Regions from separate parts of the Paenibacillus sp. NPDC056579 genome, predicted to be linked through region 1. Evidence: riboswitches for the same ligand, from Rfam matches in the RefSeq annotation. Region 1 holds a riboswitch; the other holds the start of a gene.
What was found. A riboswitch is a leader RNA that binds a small molecule or an ion and turns the genes downstream of it on or off. The one in region 1 is predicted to bind ZMP and ZTP.
Positions count from the first base shown of each region.

Region 1 (4,198 bases):
CTATCAACAGCAGCTGAACGGCGGAACGTACCGTGCCTATCGCAATCTCCTTGCTGAGGCCAAGCTTTTGCCACATGGATATAAGGATAGTAATCGCAATAAATAGCAGAGTCAATATTAGTGCCGTATTGGACATGCCGCTCTCTTCCTTCCTGTTCCGTACCCCGACGGTTATTCATCGTCCCGCGGAATGAACTGCCTGGCCGCCTCCGTCACCGGCTGGTTGAAGAAAATACTCGTTTCGCTGTTCTCCATCAGCGTATGCTCAGCCATAAACCATACCCGGTCACTGGTGTGACGCGCTTGCTCCAGATCGTGAGTCACCCAAATCATAGCGGTCCCTTCGTTCCGATGCCACGCAAGCAGCGTCTGTTCTACAGCCTGCTTGCTGTGCAAATCCAGGGATGCCGTGATCTCGTCCAGCAGCAGCAGCTCCGGCCTGAGAAGCAGTGAGCGAACGAGCGCCACGCGCTGCTTCTCTCCTCCGGACAGGTCGGATGCACGCTTGCCCCAATTCATGCTGCCAAGTCCTACGTCTTGGAGCAGCTTGTGAGCCAAGGCTTCCTCGAATGGCTGCCGATGAAGCTGGCTTACCGCCCGCAAATTATCCTCTACGCTGCCGGGGAGCATGACGGCGTGCTGGGCCACATAGCAAACCTGCTTCCTCCACTCCTGGGGCGTCCACTGCTGCTGGCTCCTCTCCTTGAACCATACCGTCCCCTCGTCGGCTGCATCCAGCATGCCGATAATTCGCAGCAGCGTGCTTTTCCCTTGTCCGGACAAGCCTAACAGAGCTACGATGGAAGGCTCCATGATTTGAGCGTTAACATCGGCAAATAATAGGCGCTGCTCCTCCTGTTGGCGAATCTTTTTCTCCAGCTTCCGAATTTCCAGTAACATGTATCGTTCACATCCCGATTCCCTCTGTTCAATAGTGTCCGCACCCTTGCGTCCGTTTGACGACTTGTCTATTATAGCGCATTTCCAACACTTGGTGCATGAGAAGTTGAATACGACTCAAACTGCGGCGGATAGGGTAATGATATAATAATCCGACGATTCGTCAGAAGACTTCCCAAGCTTAGGAGGAACAAGCGATGGCTAATGATAAGAGAAACTTGATAGAGGATTTGTTGTGTTTAAGAGTCAAATGGAACCCCGGCAGCGAATATCCCCTGAAAGCGCAGGCAGCCTGGCTAGAGGCCGTGGAACGCGCGGTGGAAGCGGAATCTAAAGTGGAACGGCTTCTCCAATCCATAACCGAAAAAGATAGGGAGATTGAACGGTTACGCAGCCTGGTTCATGGTGTGCCCGGGAGCTGAGCTTCTTTGGGAGCCGAATGGCCATCGAGCCGACCGAACCGCCCAGCGATAGCGGCAGCCGAACAAGATTCAGTTCATGACGTATCTCCCACAACAGAAAAAACACCCAAGCCTTTGCCCGGATCCGAACGACCGCACGAAGGCTTGAGTGTTGCTTGGCAAGGAGTTATACGGCACACGCGCTTGCTCTCTCTGCCGCATCCACTGTATGTTTGAGCAGCGTGGCAATCGTCACAGGACCGACTCCTGCAGGGACCGGTGTTATGGCGCTCGCCCTGCCAAGACAAGCGTCATAGTCGACATCCCCGACGTTACCCGGATTATACCCGGCATCCATGACGACCGCGCCCGGTTTGATCCAATCGCCCTGAACGAATTTCGGCTTGCCGACGGCAGCCACAACGATGTCCGCCTGCTTGACGATATCAGCCAAGCCGTTCGTTTTGGAATGGCATATCGTCACCGTCGCGTTCCGGTTAAGCAGCATAAGAGATACGGGCTTGCCTAGAATAGGGCTTCTTCCGATGACGACGGCATGCTTTCCTTCCAACGGCAGCTGATACGCATCCAAGATAGCCAGTATTGCCGCTGGCGTACACGATGGATACAGACCGAAACCGAAAGCGGTCTGGGCGAAGCCCAGCGTTGTGACCCCGTCCACATCCTTCTCGATAGCAATAGCCTCAAAAGCCGCCCGCTCGTCAATGTGATGCGGTACGGGATGCTGAAGCAATATGCCGTGCACGGTCGGATCTGCATTGAGCTCCCTTATTACTGCGAGCAGCTGCTCGGTGGTTGTTTCCCCGCTCATCTGAATCCGTTTGGATTCCATGCCAAGCCGTCTGCAGGCGTTGCCTTTCATTCGGACGTACGTTTCAGAGGCAGGATCATCGCCTACCAGCACCGTAGCCAAGCACGGAGTTATCCCCTTGTCCGTCAACCGGGCGATTCGCTCCTTCAGCTCCTCTTTGATTTCGCTTGCTACACTCGCGCCATCCAAAATCATGCTATTAGTTTCCATAACCATCCATCCTCTCGGCTTGAGTAATGTAAAAACGCAAAAAGGCAAGGGATACGATCCCTTACCTTTGCCCAGGCGTACGGCTAATGTTTCTATGTGCTCCCTCATGGTTACCCATGTTCCGCCAGTTACACATAGCTTATGTACGTATATCATAACGCTATTTTCAATCAAGATCAACTAGGCGTTCGCAACTTTCCCCAATAAATATACCAGTACCTGCTGATTGTGGGAGGAAATCCGGCTTAAATAATTTTGCAGGAAATGATCCCGAATCTCTTTTCCGCGCTGGCATTCGGTCTTCCCTTTGTCCGTTACCTGCACCCAGACGATACGACGGTCCTTCTCATCGCGCTCCCGCGTGATCAGCTCCGCCTTCTCCATCCGGTCGAGCAACGTTGTAATGGCGGCCGGCGTCGTAGCCAAAAACTCAATGAAATCGGAAGGCTTCATTCGCTCGTGTCCCGATAGCAGCTCCAATACGGTCAATTGTCCTTCCGTCAACGTTGGCGCGAGCTCCGTCTCCATATGATTGCGCAAATCTTTGGATAGCTTCCACCATAGCTTAGCAAATTCGTGAGTAACCACAATTCATCACTCCTGCATCTACTTTTATTGCCTTCGTCCGCACTTGCTCCAAGATCGGTAGTACCGTCACCATCTGTGCTGTTACTAATATTATACCACTGACAGCCCAAGGTTTAAAGGTTAACGCTATAAATATTTTAAGACATTAATCGATAAAAAACAGGCACATTAGACCTCATTCAACATATATTGCATTATGGGCACATGAGGATCGGCGGAGCTTGTCAATTCATGCGAAGGAGCGATGCGGTAATGGAAGCGTGGAAGCAGATGATCGGAGAGAAAGCGCTGCAGAAGGGCATAATAAACGACCCACAATGGCTGGAGAGGCTTGATGATTCCATGCCAGTGTGGGCCGTCCTTGAAATGTTCATCCAATTAATAGAAAAAATGGAGCCTAACTACAACAGCTACGATTAATCCACCTTCAGCAGGTCGACGATCAAATCGGTCTTAGGCACTGAAATGACTTGTCTGCCTGTAGATTTGCGCTGCTCGATCGGTGTAGCTTCGGACGAGAAGGACATTCTCTCTCCGCTCTGCAGAACGGCCGTAAGCAGCAGCTCCTCCTTGACGGTATACGCCTTGATAAGGACGTCGCCGTTCGGTCTTACCCGTTTGCCTTCCCGGAACTCGAACGTGAAAATTCCTTTACCTCCCCGGCCTTGAACCGGATAATCCAGTATGAGAGAGCGCTTAGCATAGCCAAGGTCGGAAATGACGAGAAGCTCTCCTTCCTCACCTTGAATCCATTCGGCACTGACAACCTCATCGTCGTCCTTCAGCTGAATGCCGCGAACGCCGCCGGCTGCTCGTCCCATTGGATTAACCTCATCTTCCCTGAACCGGATCGCCATCCCCTGCTTCGTCACCAGCAAAATATCCTGGTCGTTCGTACTCACGCGCACATCGATGATCGCGTCATTCTCCCCTACTTTACAAGCGACGATACCGTTCGAACGATTCGTCATATATTCCTTCAGCTCAGTACGCTTCACCTGTCCGCGCTTGCTGACGAAAACAAGCGATTTGCCCGGATCGTCAAAGTCGCGAAGCGGAATGACGTTCACAATACGGTCATCCTTCGGAATCGGAATGACATTGACGATCGCCGTTCCGTTCTCTTTCCACTTGTACTCGGGAGCCTGATGTACCGGAAGCAGATAGTACTGGCCTTTCTGCGTAAAGATCAGCAGGTTGTCGAGCGTATTGACCTCCAGCAGATATCGGACGTAGTCGCCCTCCTTGAGGCCGGTCTTCTCCAGCT
Region 1 is NZ_JBHTVD010000001.1:167,881-172,078, reverse strand. It holds gene ACFQ88_RS00910 (ABC transporter permease) at 1-136, opposite strand, end outside; gene ACFQ88_RS00905 (ABC transporter ATP-binding protein) at 172-900, opposite strand; gene ACFQ88_RS00900 (hypothetical protein) at 1,098-1,322, shown strand; gene ACFQ88_RS00895 (bifunctional 5,10-methylenetetrahydrofolate dehydrogenase/5,10-methenyltetrahydrofolate cyclohydrolase) at 1,489-2,343, opposite strand; ZMP/ZTP riboswitch at 2,406-2,485, opposite strand; gene ACFQ88_RS00890 (MarR family winged helix-turn-helix transcriptional regulator) at 2,524-2,931, opposite strand; gene ACFQ88_RS00885 (hypothetical protein) at 3,184-3,351, shown strand; gene gyrA (DNA gyrase subunit A) at 3,348-4,198, opposite strand, start outside.

Region 2 (4,198 bases), on a different contig from region 1:
CGACGGGGGGCCGACCGGCGTCGGCCTGGAATCGACGGTGGTGGAGTACGCCGCTGCCGGCCCGGAGGAAGCTAGTGGCCGCGGCGTGCTCCATATCCTGCGGCCGGGCGGCATTACCGCAGCGCAGCTTCGCGAAGCGCTGCCGGGTGTGGAGGTGCGCGAATCGTCCGCGCACGCTGAACCCGCGGCGGCCCCGCGCTCGCCGGGGATGAAGTACACGCATTACGCGCCGCGCGGCGTCATGACGCTCGTTCAGGGCGATGCGCCTGAACGGGTGCTCGCTCGCATCCAACGCGAGCTCGATGCAGCCCGTGCGCGCGGGGAGCGTACCGGTGCCCTCACGTTCCGTGAGCACGCCGACGCTCTGCGCGCGGATCGAGTCGTCGCCTGCGGCAGCCTGGGCGACCTGGAATCGGTGGCGCAGGGGCTGTACGCTGCGCTGCGCGAATTTGATGAAGCGGGGATCAGCTTCATCCTGGCCGAGACTTGCCCCGAGGAGGGCATCGGGGCCGCTATCATGAACCGGCTGCGCAAGGCGGCCGGCGACCGTGTCATAGAAGCCTAGAGCACTCCTTATCTACGTGGAATTCTATGGGGCTTGACCGATCTCCACGCAGCGCGGATCGTGTCATAGAAGCCTAGAGCATTCCTTATCTACGCGGAATTCTATGGCGTTTGACTAACCTCCGCGCAGCTCGAAAGTCATCCTGAGATTCGCGCGCATTAGCAAATTGAAGTCTAGCCGGTGCTCCCTTAATGGAGACCGGCTTTTTTCCGCTTGGCGATAACCCAAGTCTAGGCGCTGGTACAGGTATAATCCCGCAGCGAACTGCCGAAAATGTCAGTGAGAAACGGGGGGAAATAGCTAAAGGTTTGCTTTAGCAAACTCGCATCGTAAGCTGGTCAGCTTTTACCGTCATTTTACCGTTCGCGGCTCCACCTTTGTCCCACCAAATTCCCAGACAAGTCATGTTTCCCAACTCGTCCGCATATGTTGATTAGGAACGGACAGGGGGTAGAGGGTGGATGGATTGGACATCTCCGCTAATGGTGGGGCAATTTATCGCGATATTGATCATGGCTATTGCCCTGGGATTGGACGCGCTGTCGCTGGGCATCGGGATCGGCATGAAGGGAATCCGGAAGCTAGACATATTGAAGCTCAGCTTCGTCATTGCTCTTTTCCACATGTTGATGCCGTTAATGGGGATGTTTATGGGCGGCTACGTGAGCTCCTTGTTGGGCGGGGTCGCTACCAAAGCCGGCGGAGCCCTGCTTTTGCTGCTCGGTATCCATATGGTGTACAGCTCCCTAAAAGGGGATGAAGTGAGATCCATCGACCACCGGACGTTATGGGGCATCGTTTTATTCGCTCTTAGCGTAAGCATAGACTCTTTTTCCGTGGGAGTGTCGCTCGGGATGTTTGCCGGTGATGTCGTATTGACCGTGCTGATGTTCGGCTCCGTCGGAGGGCTCATGTCCATAATCGGTCTGATGCTGGGCAGCAAGATGGGCAAATGGGTGGGAGAATACGGAGAAGCGATGGGCGGTGTTATTTTGTTGGCGTTCGGAGTTCATTTCTTGTTCTAGCAGCCAGCCTCGCCGCCAGTCAAGCTACCGATCTTTGGCTCGGGCTGGTTAACCGGATAGTCCCTATTTTTGCGATTTTGAGGTACAATAGAGAGGTAAGGCTCTATGCAGCCTATCCTTATACAAGAAAAGGCAGGGATCCCTATGAATCGAATCTTATTCGTTTGTACTGGCAATACCTGCCGCAGTCCAATGGCCGAAGGATTAATGCGGCGGCTGCTGGCGGAACATCAATTACCGCATATCGAGGTGCGGTCAGCCGGAGTGTCGGCGATGGATGGAGCTCCCGTATCGCGTCATGCCGCTGCGATATTGAAGGAGACCGGTTCGGATTGCAGCATGAGCTCCAGCACTTTGTCAAGATCGTTGATTGAATGGGCCGATATCGTCCTGACCATGACGTCGGGCCACAAACAGCACGCCATCGGACGTTACCCGGAGTTTATCGATAAAATCTATACGCTGAAAGAATATGTGGACGACGATCCGAACGCCGCCGACCTGATTGCGGAAATGGAGAGTCTTATCGCCGATTTGCAGGTAAAACGGGCGCTGTCCCAGCAAGTGACGGACGAGGAACGGGCGAGAATATTGACGCTGGAGCGCAAGCTTCCCGATTACGATATCGCCGATCCGTTCGGAGGTTCTTTGTCCTTGTACCGAGAGTGTGCGGAGGAAATCGAAGCGGCATTGCTGAAGCTGGTTGCAAAGCTAAAGTCACAAGCCAATTAGGCTTTACACCTGCCTTTATTTCCGCTATGATAAAGATACATTACAAGACCCGATGTAACTGGCGACGAGTGGGCTTAACCACAGTGGAGCATCGGGACATACGGCCGGTCGCCTGGGCAAAGAGCGTCGATGTGCTGTCCGCAGCACTCGATTGCTCTTTTTTCGTTTTTTTGCCATCTTTCGGTTATAATGAAGCTAACTACAGTCAGGAGGCGAAAGACATTGAACATTGCAATTGGAGCAGATCATGCAGGAGTACGTCTGAAGGATGAATTGATCGGATTTATCGAATCGTTAGGGCATCGGGTAGCCGACGTCGGGTGCAACTGTACGGATTCGGTCGATTACCCCGACTATGCGATTGCCGTATGCGACCAGGTTGTATCCGGTCAAGCCGACAAAGGGATTCTGATCTGTGGAACAGGGATCGGGATGACGATTGCGGCCAACAAAGTACCGGGCATTCGCTGTGCGTTGGTTCACGACCTATTCTCGGCGAAAGCAACCCGCGAGCATAACGATACGAATGTGCTGTCCATGGGCGAGCGTGTCATTGGGCCGGGGGTAGCGCAGGAAATCGTCAAAATTTGGCTCGAAACCGAATTCTCCCAAGGAGAACGTCACCAAAACCGCATTAATAAAGTCAAGGCGCTTGAAGACAAGTACGCAATTCATCCGTAACGGAAGCTTGATGAAAGAGGCGATTCAAGTGAACAATTCGGACGTTTCTACTGCAGCAGCAAGCTCTGGAGACTTGAGTCATGCAGATAACGGCGCGTGGGATATCGCTTCGATACGTCCTGCGCTGGAGCAGGTGCTGCGCGAGCTTATCCGTGCGGGTAACATCGAGCGGGGACAGCTGATCGTATTCGGTACCAGCACGAGCGAAGTGATCGGCCGGCACATCGGCACTTCCGGAACGGAAGAGGTCGCCGGGCATTTGTTCGACGCCATCCAGGCGGTACGGGCCGAGGTCGGATTTTACCCTGTGTTTCAATGCTGCGAGCATTTGAACCGGGCGCTTGTGCTGGAGCGGGAGGCAATGAAGGAATATCGTCTGGAGCAAGTATCGGTCGTTCCGGTACCCAAAGCGGGCGGAGCCATGGCGTCCTATGCTTTTAAGAAGCTGGAGCAAGCGTGTGTTGTCGAAACGGTGGAAGCTCATGCGGGAATCGATATCGGGGGCACGCTGATCGGCATGCATCTGAAGCGGGTAGCCGTTCCGGTTAGACCGACCATTCGCCAGATCGGACAGGCGTCCGTCCAAATGGCGTTTACCCGACCAAAGCTCATCGGCGGAGCGCGGGCGGTTTATACTGCCCAAGAAGTTCCGGCTAACGGCACGGAAACCTGCAGCTAAATTGATTAGTCTTAATTGGAATGATACATCCCTATAAGCCGAACTTTAAGGAGGACATTAGACATGGAACAATTACGCAAGCAAGACCCTAAAATCGTTGAGGCGATGAATCTCGAAATCGGCCGTCAACGCGATAAAATCGAGCTGATAGCTTCGGAGAACTTTGTAAGTGAAGCGGTTATGCAAGCTATGGGTACGGTTCTTACCAACAAATATGCGGAAGGTTACCCGGGCCGCCGTTATTACGGCGGATGCGAGTACGTCGATATCGTTGAAGATATTGCACGCGATCGCGCAAAAGAGCTGTTCGGTGCGGAGCATGCGAACGTTCAGCCTCATTCCGGCGCTCAAGCGAACATGGCGGTTTACTTGGCGGCACTTCAGCCTGGAGATACCGTATTGGGTATGAACCTGGCTCATGGCGGCCACTTGACTCACGGAAGCCCTGTTAACGCATCCGGTCTTTTGTACAACTTCGTTGCTTACGGAGTAAGCGAATCCGATTCCCGCATCGAT
Region 2 is NZ_JBHTVD010000016.1:140,172-144,369, reverse strand. It holds gene ACFQ88_RS36405 (L-threonylcarbamoyladenylate synthase) at 1-565, shown strand, start outside; gene ACFQ88_RS36400 (manganese efflux pump MntP) at 1,027-1,590, shown strand; gene ACFQ88_RS36395 (low molecular weight protein arginine phosphatase) at 1,735-2,322, shown strand; ZMP/ZTP riboswitch at 2,367-2,447, shown strand; gene rpiB (ribose 5-phosphate isomerase B) at 2,545-3,003, shown strand; gene ACFQ88_RS36385 (TIGR01440 family protein) at 2,975-3,682, shown strand; gene glyA (serine hydroxymethyltransferase) at 3,746-4,198, shown strand, end outside.
Region 2: another riboswitch for ZMP and ZTP. It lies ahead of rpiB (ribose 5-phosphate isomerase B); the one in region 1 lies ahead of ACFQ88_RS00895 (bifunctional 5,10-methylenetetrahydrofolate dehydrogenase/5,10-methenyltetrahydrofolate cyclohydrolase).